DNA from 4 places in the Rhodococcus sp. NPDC078407 genome. Region 3 is predicted to be linked to each of the others. Evidence: predicted binding sites of a transcription regulator. Region 3 holds the regulator's gene; each other region holds the start of a gene.
The links. Region 3 encodes LexA, which represses DNA repair genes until DNA is damaged. Its sites were predicted from a motif close to CGAACANNTGTTCG; they were not measured.

Region 1 (4,211 bases), on a different contig from region 3:
TAGAGCGAGCGATGGGACGAAACACACCCACCCGGGCGGCCGTCGCCGCGAGCATCTGCAGCACACCCAAGGCGATCGTGGACTTGCCGGAGTCGCCCTCCGGCGACGCGACATAGATGCTCGAGGGATAAATGTCTGCCGTCTCGGCGGTGGTGGACTCAGCCATGGTGTCAGCCTAATGGGACCAGAGCGGCGCGGCTGGTTCCTCGGGATTCATGCGCACGGGCAGTCCGTGGTTGACACCGGACGCACCGCGATGTCCTATGAGCCATGGCCGAATCACCGTTTCCGGATGTTCGTTGGGGCAGCGAGACATCGTTCATCCGAAAGCCCGCCGTCAAGTTCGCCTCGACCAAGCCCGGTTCCTGGGTGATCAGAAACCTCGCCGGAGTCGATCGGTGGTTGCTGACCAAGTCGAACGGCCGTTTCACCGTCCTGGGACCGATCGCGGCTCCGGTGGTGCTGCTGACCACCACGGGCCGTAAGTCCGGACAAGCCAGAACGAGTCCGCTGCTGTACTACCGGGAAGGCGACAAGATCTACGTCGTCGGATCCAACTTCGGTCAGCAACACCACCCGGCGTGGACGTCGAATCTGCTCGCCGACCCGAAAGCCGTCGTGGCCATCGGCGGCAAGAAGATTCCGGTGACGGCCACCCGGATCACCGGCGACGAGAAGGCCCGTATCTACCGACAGTTCGACGCGATGGTCGAGGTGTACGGCGAGTACGAAACGAGGACCGACCGAGACATGCGGTTGTTCGCACTCTCGGCCGATCGCTAGCCTCTTCGGACGTCAGCCGAGCTTGCGCAGGCGTGGTGCCAGATCCTTCTCGAACAGTTCGAGGAACCGCTTCTGATCGTGGCCGGGTGCGTGGAACACCAGGTGATTCAGTCCGGCGTCGGTGTACTGCTTGACCTTCTCCACGGCTTCGTCGGGGTCCGACGCCACGATCCAGCGCTTGGCGACCTGCTCGATCGGCAGTTCGTCGGCAGCCTTCTCCATCTCCATCGGGTCGTCGATCGAGTGCTTCTGCTCCGGCGTCAGTGACAGCGGAGCCCAGAAGCGGCAGTTCTCCAGTGCGAGTTCGGGATCGGTGTCGTAGCTGATCTTGATTTCGATCATCTTGTCGATCTTGCCCGCATCGCGCTCGGCCTTGCCCGCGCCCTCTTCGACGGCCGGCAGCAGCTTGTCGGTGTAGAGCTCCATACCCTTGCCCGAGGTGCAGATGAAACCGTCGCCCGCGCGTCCTGCATACCGCGCGACGACGGGACCGCCGGCCGCGATGTAGACCGGGATCCCGCCCTCGGGAACGTCGTAGATCGACGCGCCCTTCGTCGTGTAGTACTCGCCCTCGAAGTCGACTCGATCGCCGAGCCACAGCTCGCGCATCAAACGGACCGACTCGCGCAGCCGAGCGAAACGTTCCTTGAATTCCGGCCATTCGCCGGTGAACCCGGTGGCGATCTCGTTGAGTGCCTCACCGGTACCCACACCGAGCATGATGCGTCCGGGATACAGGCAACCCATGGTGGCAAATGCCTGCGCGATGACCGACGGGTTGTAACGGAACGTCGGTGTGAGCACCGAGGTACCGAGCTGAATCGTGTTCGTGCGCTCGCCGACCGCGGTCATCCAGGCCAGCGAGAACGGAGCGTGGCCGCCTTCGTGACGCCACGGCTGGAAGTGGTCACTGACAGTCGCGGAGTCCATACCGTGCTGCTCGGCGAGAACACCGAGTTCGACGAGCTCCCGCGGCCCGAACTGCTCCGCCGATGCCTTGTACCCGAGCTTGAGACCCTGCGCCACGCCGAACTCCTGTCGTTGGTCGTCTAGTACCTCGATTGTGCACCTGCGGCGGTTGAGAGCGCGCTACTGGATCCCCAGAACCGTGACCACGGCTGCCAACACCGCTACTGCACCGATGCCGACCGCGAAGATCCACAGATCTCGGGACTCGGGCATGGGCGCACCGTTCTCCAGGGCATCTCGGACGCGCATCCACCGGCGCAGTCCGACAATCGGTGCCGCTGCCGCGAGTCCGATGAGAATGAGGCCCAGTGCCGTCCGAACCCATCCGGTACTGAAATCGGGAACCAGATGGACGATCGCAATTCCGCCTGCCAGTAGACCGAGCGACGTCCGCAGCCAGGCGAGAAAAGTGCGTTCGCTGGCGAGGGTGAACCGCTCGTCGGGTCGCGTCACGTCTGAGCGCGCGATGTCGGGGCGGTGATGCGCTCGCGAATCAGATGGGCAACTAATTCAGGATCGCCGGGGGTGAAGACCGGCGAGATGCGGCGGATGGTGAGCACCACTGCAGTGTCCTTCTTAGGACGCATCACGTCCAGCGGGAACCACTGGTCCGTAGTCGAGGCACCCCACAGGCGCCACCGACCGTTCCAATTGCCGAGGACGGCAGTGTCGACGGCGCGAATCTTGTCGTATGGAACGAACTTCCTGATGGCTAGAGGGAAGTGGTACCGCCTCAACGTGACGCCTGACTCGTCGAGAAGAACCAGTCCATCGTCGTAGATTACGTCGCGATTTATTTGCACAAGTAACGATAAATCTCCGCGGAGCTGTCTCGCAACGGCAGATTCCAGAACTTGTCGGTGGCTCGGGTTAGTCTTCTTTCAGTTCGAACATCAGTTCTGGTTCGGTTCACTGGGGGGTGAAAACGATGGCAATACCGACCGTGTCACTGGACGCTTTGACCGCTGCCGCGCAAGCAGAAAACCGTCAAGCGGCCCGCAAGATCGCCGCGTGCTATCGCGTGCATTGCGACTGGATCACCCTCGACACCAAACACAAGCACTACAGCCGATACGGACGCACCGAAATGGCGGTGGCGTTGGGGTGTTCGGCCACCGTCGCCGAGGCCTACGTTTCGGTCGCAGTCGCCCTGCACACCCGACTGCCCCTGGTGAAGAAGGCATTCGAGACCGGCGAGATCGACCTCCCACGAGTACGGACTGTGTGCCGAATCCTCGACAACCTGTCCGACGACATCATCAAGTCCGTTGAAGCCGAGATCGTCGAAGCAGCGCGGCGGTCGTCACCGGGTCCGCTCGAGAAGGAGATCTGGGACATCCTGGTACGGGTCGCGCCCGAGGAAGCAGCAGCGCTACGCGAGTTCGCCAAGAGATTCCGCACCGTCACCTACAGCCCCGCCGGCGAACTCGCCCGCATCCGAGCGGAACTGACCGCACCCGAAGCCGCGGCCGCATGGCAACTCCTGGAAGAAATGGCCGACACCCTCTGCCCGAAAGACCCCCGCGGTAAAAAGGAACGCCTGTGCGATGCGTTCATGGCCCGGATGCACGGCGAACCCCGCCTGGCGTGTCTGTGCCAGCGCGAGGATTGCCCGAAGACAGATGCTGAGCTGCCGGATCGGCGGGTGCCGTTGACGATGGTCACCGTCGACATCGCCACCCTCATCGGACTGAGCGCGAACCCCGCGTACTTGGCCGGCCACGGCTCCATCGATCCGGAACTTGCTCGGGAGTTGGCGCGCAAAAGTCAGTGGCAGATCCTGCTCACCGAAGCAGTCACCCTCGCCGAAAAACTCGGCCTCGCGGTACAGAACACCGAGACCGGGGAATGGGAACAACGCACCGACGCCCAAACGACCGATGCTGCAACAGGATCCGAGGCGGGAACGGTGGCGGACGCAGACTCGGATACTGATAATGAAGAGGCAATCGGGTCGGCCACGGATTCGGATGGAGAGGCTGATTCCTCGACCGAACCGACCTCGGCCGATTCACCGGCACCTGCGCCGGGAAACACCTCCGCAACGGCACCACCGGCACCGGCGCACGACGTCGACGAGTTCCAGAAGAACGACGAGTCTGCGTCGACACCCGAACTCACCATTGCCCCATCAGCAACTGCCGATCCGGGCACCACCAATCCCGTTCGGAAGCGAGCAGAAGTCGCAGCCTCGGCGCTGAGCGACCCTCCATCCGAGCCGGTGCCGGAAACCGGCCCAGAATCGACGGAGGTTGTCCCAGATCCGCACTCAGGCGAAAGCACCGTATCCTCGGCACGTCGCTCTGCGCCGAACCTTTCCCAACCAGCCAATCCCTCAACGACATCCGGCTTCATACAGCCTGGCTCAACAGCGTCCACTCCGACGTCAGCCGATTTCCCGGCACCGGGAACAGGCCCGACCGCCGGTGCCGCCACCGACAACTGGCACCAGCGACGCC
Region 2 (4,211 bases), on a different contig from region 3:
GTGGCCATCTGCGCGCGCGATTCGACCTGGAACACTCCCACCGAATCGGCTCGTTGAAGCATCTCGTACACCTCGGGCTCGGACAGGTCGATCGAAGCGAGATCGATGACGATTCTTTTGTGTTCGGAGATCAGATCGATCATGTAGTGCAATGCCGAGAGCATGCCCAGACCGAGCATGTCGAACTTCACCAAACCCACTGCGGCACAATCGTCCTTGTCCCACTGGAGCACACTGCGATTCTCCATGGTTGCCCATTCCACCGGACAGACGTCGGCGATCGGTCGATCACAGATCACCATGCCACCGGAGTGAATGCCCAGGTGCCGTGGAAAGCCTTCGATCTGACGTGCGAGTTCGAGAACGGACTCGGGAATTCCGTCGCCTTCCTGATCACCGATTCCGGACCAGCGGGTGATCTGCTTGCTCCACGCGTCCTGTTGTCCCTGTGAGAAGCCGAGCGCACGGGCCATGTCTCGCACCGACGACTTGCCGCGGTAGGTGATGACGTTGGCCACCTGAGCGGCATGGGTGCGGCCGTACTTGGCGTAGACGTGCTGAATCGCCTCTTCTCGACGATCGGATTCGATGTCGATATCGATGTCGGGTGGGCCGTCGCGTTCGGGCGCGAGGAACCGCTCGAACAGCAGCTTGTTGGCCACCGGATCGACATTGGTGATCCCGATGGCGTAGCAGACGGCGGAGTTCGCCGCCGAACCTCTTCCCTGACAGAGGATGTCGTGTGTCTTGCAGAAGTGGACGATGTCGTGGACCACCAAGAAGTAGCCGGGGAATTCGAGCCGCGCAATGATGTCGAGTTCGTACTCGAGCTGAGAGTAGGCCGCCGGGTTCGCCGATTGCGGGCCGTACCGTCGGGCGGCTCCCTCGAACGTGAGTCGGCGTAGATAGCTGATCTCGGTGTAGCCGTCGGGCACATCGAACGGCGGCAGGCGCGGCGCGATCAACGTCAGATCGAACGAACACTCACGACCGAGTTCGACGGCACCGCGCACCGCGCCCGGATAGTGACGGAACAGTTCCGCCATCTCCGCCCCGGACCGTAGATGTTCGCCGCCCGTCGGTGCCATCCAACCGGCGGCCTCGTCCAGGCTGCTCCGCGCACGTACAGCGGCCATCGCCATGGCCAGCCTTCTGCTGCGCGGACTCGCGTAGTGCGCAGCCGTGGTTGCGATCGTCTCGAGACCGTATCTGCCAGCCAGTGCCGCAAGCGCATCGTTGCGCTCGTCGTCGTCCGCGATTCCGTGCCGGGTGAGTTCGACGGTGACGCGGTCCGGACCGAAGCGATCGACGAGAGTGCGCAGTGCGGCCTCGGCGGCCTCCGGACCGCCGCGCGAGAGCGCCTGCCTGACATGGCCTTTTCGGCAACCGGTGAGAATCTGCCAGTGACCACCGGCCGCTTCGGTGAGCTCGTCGATGTCGTACTGCGGCTTGCCTTTGACCCCACCGGCCAGGTGCGCGGCGGCGATCCGACGCGAGAGCCGTCGATATCCTTCTTGACCGCGAGCGAGCACCAACAGATGTGTGCCGTCGGGGTCGGTCGCTCCGGCCCTGGATCTATCGGTGTCGAGCGACAGTTCGGCACCGAACACGGTTCCGATGCCGAGCGCTCTGGCCGCCTCGGCGAAGCGCACGACTCCGTAGAAGCCGTCGTGATCGGTGATGGCGATGGATTCGAGGCCGAGGCGTACCGCTTCTTCGACCATCTCCTCCGGCTGCGAGGCGCCGTCGAGAAAGCTGAACGCGGAGTGCGCATGCAACTCTGCATACGGCGTCGTGGACATCGCGGGCTTGTCGATGGTGCGGTCGTAGACGTCCCTCTTGCGCGACCACGCCGGGCTGTCGCCGCCGTCGCCCTCGGCCGCAGGCTTGGGACGACCGGACAGGACGCGTTCCATCTCCGACCACGTGGGTGGTCCGTCGTTCCAACCCATCGAACCCTCCCCACACGCACACTGCATCATCGAACACTTGTTCTAATGAGAACATGAAGGTCCGACACGGAGCAACTACAGTCGAGTCGCCACTGACACCTTCCACAGAGCCGGAGCACCATCATGACCCGTTGGGCCTCGTTCGTCGTATCGCACAAACGATGGGTGCTCGCAGTCGTCGTGGCCGTCGTCGCCATCGGCGGGGTGTTGGGACTGAGCGTCTTCTCCAAGCTGAGCGAGGGCGGCTACGCCGACGCCGGCAGTGAGTCGTCCGAGGTAGCGCGGCTGGTGCAGGGCATCGGCCAGCCGACCCCGGACATCGTGGCGATCTACACCGCACCCGACGGCGAGTCGATCGACGACATCGGGCCCCGAGTACAGGCGACGCTCGACCAGTTCACCGGGCGCTACACCCTGGGCAACGTCAATTCGTACTGGACGGCGGACCCGGTCAGCAAGGAATTCCTGGTCTCGAAGGATCGAACCAAGGCACTGGTCACAATCTCCCTCGGGGCGAATTCGGGCGTCACGTTCAATACCTTCGGCGAACTCCCGCCCCAGCTCGAAGTGCCCGGAATCGAATCACAGTTCGCCGGTGCGTCAGTGGTCGGAGTCTCTCTCAGCGAGACCCTCGAAAGCGACCTCGTCCGCTCGGAGCTCATCGCTGTTCCCATCACACTGCTACTGCTGATCTTCATCTTCGGCGGCGTGATCGCCGCCGCGGTTCCGGTGTTCGTCGGCATCCTGAGCGTGTTCAGCTCATTGGCGATTCTGCGCGTCCTCACCGAGTTCACCGAAGTCAGCTCGTTCTCGATCAACGTCGCGTCGCTGTTGGGGCTGGGTCTGGCCATCGACTACGGATTGTTCATCGTCAGCAGGTTCCGCGAGGAACTACGCAGTGGGTCGACGCCGATGGACGCGACCGTCCGCACCGTCGCCACCGCAGGCAAAACCGTCGTCTTCTCGGGACTGCTGTTGATCTGCGCGTTCGCAGGCATGCTCGTCTTTCCTCAGGCGGTGATCCGGTCCCTCGGATTCGGAGCCATGGCCGCGGTGGCGAGCGCCGCCGCCCTGTCACTGACCGTCGTTCCGGCTCTGCTCGCGATTCTCGGCACCCACATCAATTCCTGGACCTGGTCGCGTACCGCGTCCGATCGCAGTGATGCACGCGCGCACAAGTTCTGGGGTGGAGTCGTCACGCGTGTGATGAAGCATCCAGGAATCGTCGCAGCCGTCATCGTCGCCGGGTTGCTGATCATCGCCACCCCGATCCTGAAGGTCTCGCTCGGCGAGGTCGATTACACGGCGTTGCCGAAAGACAATCCGGCGCGCATGGCGTTCGAGACACTCGGCACCGACTTCGAGTCGACGGGCGATGGTGCCACGATCGTTCTTCGTGGCCTGGACGGCGTCAAGCCTCAGGGCGCACCCATCGCCGCATTGACCTCGGCTGTGGAATCGACACCCGGTATCGCTCGCGCCGAATTCCTCGGCTCGGCAGACGATTTCGTGACCCTGCGAGCCTCGTACAGCGAGCCGGCCGGTGAGCTGACCGAGGCCGAGTCCCAATCCGACGCAGTGTCGTCGTTGCGCTCGATCGCCCCGCCCGACGGTACCGAAATCCTCGTCGGCGGCGGACGCGCCAACATCGACGACGGAAACGCCGCCATCGCCAAGTGGCTACCGGTGATGATCGCGATCATGGTCGTCTCGACGCTGGTATTGCTGTTCCTTGCGTTCGGCTCGATCGTGTTGCCGATCAAGGCCGTACTGATGGCCGGACTGAGCTTGGGCGCGACATTCGGCGCCCTGACGTGGGTGTTCCAGGAAGGCCACGGGGCAGGACTGATCGGCGTCACCCCAGGACCACTCGAATCGACGTTCGTAGTCCTCATCCTCGCGGTCATCTTCGGCTTGTCGACCGACTACGAAGTGTTCCTGATGTCGCGCATGGTCGAAGCTCGCGCGGCGGGAGCCAGCACCGAAGAAGCCGTCGTCTTCGGCGCTCAGCGCACCGGACGTATCGTCACCGCGGCTGCGTTGATACTGATCGTCGTCACCGGGGCATTCACCATCTCGGGTCTGTCGATCATGAAGTTCCTCGGCTTCGGCGTCATTCTCGCCCTGATCATCGACGCCACCATCATCCGGATGCTGCTGGTTCCGTCCTTGGTCAAACTCATGGGTGAGGCCAACTGGTGGGCACCGGCATGGATGAAGAAAGTGCACGACAAGGCGGGAATCGGCCACTAGCCCGAG
Region 3 (4,211 bases):
GGTACCACCACGTACGCCGAGAACATCGGCGTCATGGCGGCCACCCGCGTCTATTCGACGGCGGCGTATTGGGTCGCGGCCGTCACCGCGATCGTGCTGGCGTTCTCGCCCAAGTTCGGTGCCCTGATCTTCACCGTGCCCGACGGCGTCATCGGCGGCGCAACATTGGTTCTGTACGGGCTCATCGGACTGCTGGGCGTTCGCATCTGGACCGACGCGAAGGTCGACTTCACCGATCCGGTCAATCTCATGGTGGTCGCCGCGGCGCTCGTCGCGGGTATCGGTGACCTGACGCTGTCGGTCGGCTCGGTGGAACTCGGCGGTATCGCGTGGGGCTCGCTCGGAATCCTGATCGGCTACCCGATCGTCTCGGCGCTCGCCCGAGGCAGAACGGGCAGGCGGAGCTAGCGAGGGCGGTCACGGATCGCGCGCGTTTTGGTCATCGACCCCCGGTGCACTGCGAACGTACTGTTGAACGGTGACGTCAGTCGCACCGACGACCGCGCTGTGACACCCCTTTCTCGTGGTCGACGACGGTGCGCATCGAACAAGGAGATCTGCGTGGAACGCACACTTTTCGAGCCCGAGCACGAGCTGTTCCGGGAGTCGTACCGGAAGTTTCTCGAACAGCACGTAGCGCCCAATCACGCGAAGTGGGAAGAGCAGAACATCGTCGACCGCGGCGTCTGGGTCGAGGCCGGTAAGCAGGGCTTCCTCGGAACTGCTGCGCCGGAGGAGTTCGGCGGCGGCGGAGTCAAGGACTTCCGCTACAACGCCATCGTCACCGAGGAAACCACCCGCGGCGGCTACAGCGGCATCGGCTTCACACTGCACAACGACGTCGTCGCGCCGTACTTCATCGAGTTGGCCAACGACGAGCAGAAGCAGCGTTGGCTCCCCGGATTCTGCTCGGGTGAGCTGATCACCGCGATCGCCATGACCGAGCCGGGCACCGGCAGCGACCTGCAGGGCATCAAGACCAAGGCCGTCCGCGACGGCGACGACTGGGTGCTGAACGGGTCGAAGACGTTCATCACCAACGGAATCAACGCCGATCTCATCATCGTCGTGGCCTGCACCGACCCGGAAAAGGGTGCCCAGGGCTTCAGCCTGTTGGTCGTCGAGCGCGATATGCCCGGCTTCGAGCGTGGCCGCAATCTCGACAAGATCGGTATGAAGGCCCAGGACACAGCGGAACTGAGCTTCACGGACGTTCGAGTGCCCGCAGCCAACCTGCTCGGCGAAGAAGGCATGGGCTTCATCTACCTCATGCAGAACCTTCCCCAGGAGCGGCTGTCGATCGCCGTCGTCGCCGCGGCGGCCATGGAATCGGCACTGGACATGACCATCCAGTACTGCCGCGACCGCAAGGCGTTCGGTAAGTCGATCGGCAAGTTCCAGAACACCCGTTTCGTGTTGGCGGAGTTGGCAACCGAGACCACAGCCACCCGCATCATGGTGGACAAGTTCATCGAACTGCTCAACGACGACAAGTTGACCGTCCAGGAAGCCGCGATGGCGAAGTGGTGGACCACCGAGAATCAGGTCAAGTTGATCGACCGGTGCCTGCAGCTGCACGGCGGCTACGGCTACATGAAGGAATACCCGATCGCCAAGGCATACATGGACTCTCGCGTCCAGACCATCTACGGCGGCACCACCGAGATCATGAAGGAGATCATCGGTCGCGGATTGAATCTGTGATCCGCTGATCGTTCAGGACCGACGAGAAGGGCCGCAGCGTGTGTGCTGCGGCCCTTCTTCGTTGTGTCCGAACAGAGTTCAGAGCTTGCGCATCACGGTGACGACCTTGCCCAGGATTGCCGCGTTGTTGCCCGGAATCGGCTCGAACAATGGATTGTGCGGCATGAGCCACACCTCGCCCTTGGATCGCTTGAACGTCTTGACGGTGGCCTCGCCGTCGATCATGGCCGCCACGATATCGCCGTTGTCCGCCACGGACTGTTGCCGAACCACCACCCAGTCGCCGTCACAGATGGCCGCGTCGATCATCGACTCACCGACGACCTTCAGCAGGAACAGAGAACCCTGACCGACCAGCTCGCGGGGGAGTGGAAACACATCCTCGACGGCTTCCTCGGCAAGAATCGGTCCACCGGCGGCAATGCGACCCAGAACGGGAACGAACGTGGGCGTCGGCAACCGGTCCTGTTCCTCGGACGAACCGTCGACCGCGGCCGCGGCTTGATCTGCCTGCACCTCGTCGAGGCCCCGTACGTCGACCGCGCGGGGGCGGTTGGCGTCGCGCCGCAGAAATCCCTTCCGCTCCAGAGTCCGCAGCTGATGGGCCACCGACGACGTCGATGTCAGGCCGACGGCGTCGCCGATCTCGCGAATGCTGGGCGGGTAGCCACGCTCGGTCACCGATGCTCTGATGACCTCGAGCACTTTGCGCTGACGCTCCGTCAGGCCGGCGCTGATGTCGGTGCCGACCTCCATGGCCTTGGGCGTCGGCTCCGCGGCCGGTTTCCCTGCCGCGACCTTCGTGGTGGCGGTCGTCTTGGAACCCGTCGTCTTGGAACCCGTCGTCTTGGAACCCGTCGTCTTGGAACCCGTCGTCTCGGCACCCGTGGTCGACCTCGTCGAGGTCTGGTCCTTCATGCTGTCGGCCTCCTGCTGGTGTTCTGGATCCGGTCTGCGTGGTTCTGTCTGCGCGGACTGGAGTTGATGGTGTCGACTCGTGTGGCGTGTGGTTTCTGACACGAATCTAGCGTGTATCAGCTGTTGAATCAAACATCTGTTCGACTCGTGTCGCGTTTTCTACAGACTTTGTCGGAGGCTCGTGATAGAACTTCGAACAAGCGTCCATCGAACGCCTGATCGAACAATCGATCCAATGAGCGAAGACGAGGTTCCGATGACCATCACCACCGATCGTCCCACCACTGCAGGTGTCCGTACCCGGTCCACCGTCGTCGAGCGTCGCCGCCGTGCTCGTCCCGCGCTGCGGAGTTCCATCGAGATGCGCAGTTCCGTCGAGATGCGCAGTTCCGTCGAGATACGCGAGGCGCGGACGACTCCGTGCCTGCCGGTGCTGGAGCCGTCGTGGACCGACGTCACCGATCGCGAGGCGGCAGATCGCGAGTTCGACGAGACCTCGGCGCACTTCGCCGGTCAGTCCGTTCGGATGCGATCGATGGTGTTGTGGGTGCTGGCAGTCGTCGTCGTGGCCGCCGGCCTGATCGGTATCGCCAATCTCCGGGCCGTGTCACCGGATGCCGGCGCGCAGCCGGCCGGTGTGGTCGAGGTGCACGACGGAGCTGTGGTCGAGTATGCGCCTGTCGGATGACCACCGGTCCCACTGCGTGCGTCATGACTGAGTATCCTCGACTGACTGCCCCGACCGAGATGTTCGACGTCGGAGCATCGGCTACGACGGAGGCTCCTTCATGCATTGCCCGTTCTGCAGGCACCCCGACTCGCGCGTGGTCGATTCGCGCGAAATGGACGAGGGGCAGGCAATCCGCCGTCGTCGCTCCTGCCCGGAATGCGGTCGTCGCTTCACCACGGTCGAGGCCGCAGTGCTCGCTGTCGTGAAGCGCAGTGGCGTCACCGAACCGTTCAGCCGCGAGAAAGTGGTCAAAGGCGTACGCCGGGCCTGCCAGGGGAGAGATGTCGACAACGACGCACTCAATCTCCTGGCTCAGCAGGTGGAAGATGCCATTCGCGCCGCCGGTTCCGCCGAGATTCCCAGCAACGAGGTGGGCTTGGCCATTCTCGGCCCGCTTCGCGACCTGGACGAGGTCGCGTATCTGCGATTTGCGTCCGTGTACCGATCGTTCAGCTCGGCCGAGGATTTCGAGAAGGAAATTCACGAGCTGCGTAAGCACCGAGAGTCTGCCGACATCGACTGACGGCCCGGTTCGTCAGCGCGCTTGATCCGCGATCGCCTTCTCGATGCGTTTCTCCGAGACCGGGTACGCCGTCCGAATTCCTTGGGCGAACAGCCCTACCCGCAGTTCTTCGATCATCCAGAACAGTTCCTGCACACCGGCGCTGGACTTTCTGCTGTCCGGAAGCGAATCCAGTAGCCGTCCGTACGAGGCGTAGACGCGGTCGAGTACGTCCATCGCAGCCGCATCACGCCCTGCACTGCTCGGAAGCGTGGCCAGCCTCTTGGTTGCCGCAGCCAGATATCGGGGCAAGTCCGCGAGCCTGCGAGAGCCGAATTCGGTGATGAAGCCGCGAAA
Region 4 (4,211 bases), on a different contig from region 3:
ACAGGAGTTCACGGCAGCATCGCCTAGAAGGGCGGTGCTGCTGTGTCGTCTGTCGCGGGCTGTTCGTTGTCGGGTGGCGTGTTGTCGGGTGGGATATTGTCGGGTGGGTCGGGGTAGGCGATGATGCCGGATCGTCTGGGTTTGGTGGGGATGTGTGGCCTGAGGTCGTTGCCGAGGATGGGTACAGCGGTTCCGTTGGCGGGCAGCGTGATTCGGGTAGTTTTCGAGGTGGAGGTCCATAGGATGGCTCCGCCGGGGAGCATGACGGCTTTCCAGTAGCCCGCGGTTTTGACGGTGTGGTGATATTCGCACAGACACTGCAGATTGTTGACGGTGGTCCAGCCGCCGCCGCGGGGGTTGGCGTGGTCGAACGGTGCGATGTGGTCGAGTTGGCAGCGGTCTGCGGGTCGGTGGCAGCCGGGGAATCGGCAGTGTCTGTCGCGAAGTCGGACTGCTGCGGCGGTGAGGGTGTCGGGTCGGTAGATGAGGGCCCGTTCGGTGAGCGGGTCGCGTCCGATGGGCTTGCCGAGGGTGGGGTTGGCGGTGATGGCTGCTTCGAGTGCGGCGGCGAGGGAGGCGTTGCCGAGGAAGAGGCCGGTCCTTGTACGGCCTGCCGATGTGCTGATAGTTGCGTCGGTGGCCCGGTGGATAGCAGTCAGGTCGAGGGCAGAGCTGTGCCGTATGCCCCGGCCGACGGGTGTGTGAGTACAGAACCGGGCTGCAGCGGAGGTCAGCGATCCGGTTCGGCGTTGGTGCCGGCTGCCGTCGCCGGCGGTACTGGCAGTCGAGCCTTGACCTGATGCCGGGCTTTCCGCCGACATCGGACTTCTCGTCGTGGACTCGGATGTATTGGATCCGGATGTTATTGCTGGAGGGCGCGATTCTGAACAGCTTGCTGCTCTATCAGGTTTCCGCGATGTGCATTCCGCGTCTACGTCGTGGGCGGTGTCTGATGTTGCCTCCGCTAGCGGGTCGGCCGCTGGTTCCCCCGCACGTGTGGCTGCGTGCTTCCGGACAGGACCAGCGGCACTTGGTTCGGGAGTTGCGGACGGGTCGTTCGCTGGTACGTGCGTGGACTCGTGGCTCGTCTCGGAATCGTCTACCTGCACTTTAGGTGCCGCCGGTGTCGATGCCGAGACGTCCTCTCCGGGTGCACATGCAGGCGAAGGGGCCGAAGTCGGTTCGGTAGAGGAATCAGACTCTCCACCCGAATCCGTTGCCGACCCAATTCCAGCATCAACATCAGCAGCTTCCGCACCTGCTTCTGCATCGGCAGCCGAACCGGCGTAGGCATCCTGATTCGTAGCATCGTCAGTATCGGCACCCGCGTCAGCAGCCGCGTCGGCGTCGGTGTCCGGATACGCCTCCTCGTCTGCGTCTGCGTCCTCGTCCTCGTCCTCGTCCTCGACTGCGTCTGCCTCTGCCTCTGCCTCTGCCTCTGCCTTTTGCATCCGCGTCTACGTCTGCGTCTACGTCCGCCACCGTTCCCGCTTCGGGTTCTGTTGCAGCCCTGTCCGTCTCGCCGTCGGTGCGTCGTTCCCATTCCCCAGTTTCCGCGTTCTGCACCGCCAAGCCGAGTTTCTCTGCGAGCGTGACTGCCTCGGTGAGCAGGATCTGCCACTGACTGTTGCGCGCCAACTCCCGCGCAAGTTCGGGGTCGATCGAACCATGGCCGGCCAGGTACGCCGGATCAGAGAGGAGTCCGATGAGGGTCGCGATATCGACGGTGACCATCGTCAACGGCACCCGCCGATCCGGCAGCTCAGCATCTGTCTTCGGGCAATCCTCGCGCTGGCACAGACACGCCAGGCGGGGTTCGCCGTGCATCCGGGCCATGAACGCATCGCACAGGCGTTCCTTCTTACCGCGGGGGTCCTTCGGGCAGAGGGTGTCGGCCATCTCCTCGAGGAGTTGCCATGCGGCGGCGGCTTCGGGCGCGGTCAATTCAGCTCGGATGCGAGCCAATTCCCCGGCGGGACTGTAGGTGACGGTGCGAAATCTCTTGGCGAACTCCCGCAACGCTGCCGCTTCCTCCGGGGCGACGCGCAGCAGAACGTCCCAGATCTCCTTCTCGAGCGGACCGGGGGAATTGCGGCGGGCGGCTTCGACGATCTCACCCTCGACGGACCTGACGATGTCGTCGGACAGGTTGTCGAGGATCCGGCACACAGTCCGTACTCGTGGAAGGTCGATCTCCCCGGACTCGAAGACCTTCTTCACCAGGGGCAGTCGGGTGTGGAGGGCGACTCCGACCGAGATGTACGCCTCGGCAACAGTCGCCGAACACCCCAACGCCACCGCCATTTCGGTGCGTCCGTATCGGCTGTAGTGCTTGTGCTTGGTGTCGAGGGTGATCCAGTTGCAATGCACGCGATAGCACGCGGCGATCTTGCGGGCCGCTTGACGGTTTTCTGCTTGCGCGGCAGCGGTCAAAGCGTCCAGTGACACGGTCGGTATTGCCATCGGTTTCACCCCCCAGTGAACCGAACCAGAACTGATGTTCGAACTGAAAGAAGACTAACCCGAGCCACCGACAAGAACGTGACAGCCGAGATTGCCGCGGCTGAGCTGCGAAGACCCCTCTACACTCCACACCATGAGCGAGTCCGAATCCACGTCAGAACTCGCCGAGTTGCGCGCACGCGCATCCCGCGGCGACCAGGATGCCGTCGACGAGTTGGTGGAACTCGCAGGTTCCCGCAACGACCTCGACGAACTCCGCTCCCTTGCCGATGCAGGCAGCAGCGATGCCGTCGACATACTCGTCGAAATTGCCGGTGAACGCGGTGACCGCGCCGAGTTGCAGAGGTTGGCGGCCGCAGGCAACCAGGACGCCGCAGACGTCCTGAACGAATTGGGAGACTAAGCAGGCCGCGCCCCCAGTTGCACTGTGAGTCGGTGCGCCGCATCGAGGAGCAGGGTGCCCAGCTCGCGACGCCGATCCTCGCGGAACCTGGTCTCGACACCGGTCACACTGAGCGCCCACGCCGGCTTGGCGGCTCGATCGAAGACGGCGGCACCGAGACCCCAACTACCCTCCACCAGCAGGGCCGGGTTCACGGCGAATCCCGTGGTGCGAGTCTGGGCAATTCGTTCGCGAACAGCGTTGTGAGAGTGACTCTCCCCCCATTCCGGCACCAGGTCCACGCCGTCGAGGTACTCGTCGACCTCCCGATCGGGTAGATGCGCCAGAATGGCCAGACCCGCCGACGCCACTCCGAGTGGCAGTCGGATTCCCTCGTACAACACATGAGACCGCAGCGGGAAGCTCCCCTCGACCCGGAGCAGGCACACCGTCTCCGATCCCCGTCGGGCCGACAGGAACGCACTCTCACCACTCTCGGTGGCCAACCCCTGCACTACTTTTCGTGCCTGGTCGGTGATGTCGTACCGCAGCGCTGCCATGGACCCCAGCAGGTAGATTTCCGGCCCCAGCGACCAGCGACCGGTGCCGGCGTCCCGATCCACGAATCCTTGGTCGGCGAGAGTGGACAGCAGCCGGTGCGTGGTCGGGCGTGCGATACCGGTCGCCCGCGCGAGCACAGTGGTCGATGCACCCGACGGCTCCTCGGCACCTGCTGCGCGCAACAACGAACAGATCTTTCCGATCACACTGGCGTTGGCTTCCGATGACGTCACCCAGGCATCGTACGTCCATTCAGTGGACGCCTCATCCGAATCTGTTCACCGGACGAGCAGATGACCGCGCGTGCTTCCTATAAAGGCACAGCTCAGGTTCACTGACCACTACGTTTGCTCGACGAACACATCAGGAGCTACAAGTGACTGGAAAGACCTACGCGTCCGCTGCCGACGCGGTCGCAGACATCGGACGAGGCGCGACCCTCGCGGTCGGCGGCTTCGGATTGTGCGGCATCCCGGATGCCCTCATCGAGGCCATCGCGAACACCGATGCCGCCGAACTCGAAGTGTTCTCCAACAACTGTGGAGTCGATGGCTACGGACTGGGAATCCTGTTGGCAGCCGGTCGCATCCGACGAGTCACTGCTTCCTACGTCGGCGAGAACAAGGAGTTCGCACGCCAGTACCTGGCCGGCGAGCTCGAGGTCGAGCTCACCCCACAGGGCACGCTGGCCGAGCGACTCCGCGCCGGCGGCAACGGCGTACCTGCATTCTTCACCCCCGCAGGGGTCGGCAGCCCCATCGCCGACGGCGGGATGCCGTGGCGCTATGACGCCGACGGTTCCGTC

Region 1: ACIGGF_RS18305 (DUF222 domain-containing protein) is a predicted target of LexA. The motif match lies at 2,640-2,653, and genes of this name have one in related genera.
Region 2: ACIGGF_RS15065 (error-prone DNA polymerase) is a predicted target of LexA. The motif match lies at 1,983-1,996, and genes of this name have one in related genera.
Region 4: ACIGGF_RS15530 (DUF222 domain-containing protein) is a predicted target of LexA. The motif match lies at 2,491-2,504, and genes of this name have one in related genera.

Annotation. Positions count from the first base shown of each region.
Region 1 covers NZ_JBITUQ010000018.1:106,369-110,579, forward strand. Annotated here, with positions in the region: gene pta (phosphate acetyltransferase) at 1-166, opposite strand, end outside; gene ACIGGF_RS18285 (nitroreductase/quinone reductase family protein) at 271-783, shown strand; gene fgd (glucose-6-phosphate dehydrogenase (coenzyme-F420)) at 796-1,809, opposite strand; gene ACIGGF_RS18295 (YidH family protein) at 1,873-2,205, opposite strand; gene ACIGGF_RS18300 (hypothetical protein) at 2,202-2,555, opposite strand; gene ACIGGF_RS18305 (DUF222 domain-containing protein) at 2,681-4,211, shown strand, end outside.
Region 2 covers NZ_JBITUQ010000013.1:95,869-100,079, reverse strand. Annotated here, with positions in the region: gene ACIGGF_RS15065 (error-prone DNA polymerase) at 1-1,952, opposite strand, end outside; gene ACIGGF_RS15060 (MMPL family transporter) at 2,076-4,205, shown strand.
Region 3 covers NZ_JBITUQ010000032.1:29,190-33,400, forward strand. Annotated here, with positions in the region: gene ACIGGF_RS23275 (uracil-xanthine permease family protein) at 1-408, shown strand, start outside; gene ACIGGF_RS23280 (acyl-CoA dehydrogenase family protein) at 562-1,704, shown strand; gene lexA (transcriptional repressor LexA) at 1,783-2,460, opposite strand; gene ACIGGF_RS23290 (hypothetical protein) at 2,858-3,310, shown strand; gene nrdR (transcriptional regulator NrdR) at 3,411-3,875, shown strand; gene hrpA (ATP-dependent RNA helicase HrpA) at 3,888-4,211, opposite strand, start outside.
Region 4 covers NZ_JBITUQ010000014.1:47,947-52,157, forward strand. Annotated here, with positions in the region: gene ACIGGF_RS15525 (HNH endonuclease signature motif containing protein) at 24-821, opposite strand; gene ACIGGF_RS15530 (DUF222 domain-containing protein) at 1,330-2,463, opposite strand; gene ACIGGF_RS15535 (hypothetical protein) at 2,597-2,866, shown strand; gene ACIGGF_RS15540 (IclR family transcriptional regulator) at 2,863-3,639, opposite strand; gene ACIGGF_RS15545 (CoA transferase subunit A) at 3,783-4,211, shown strand, end outside.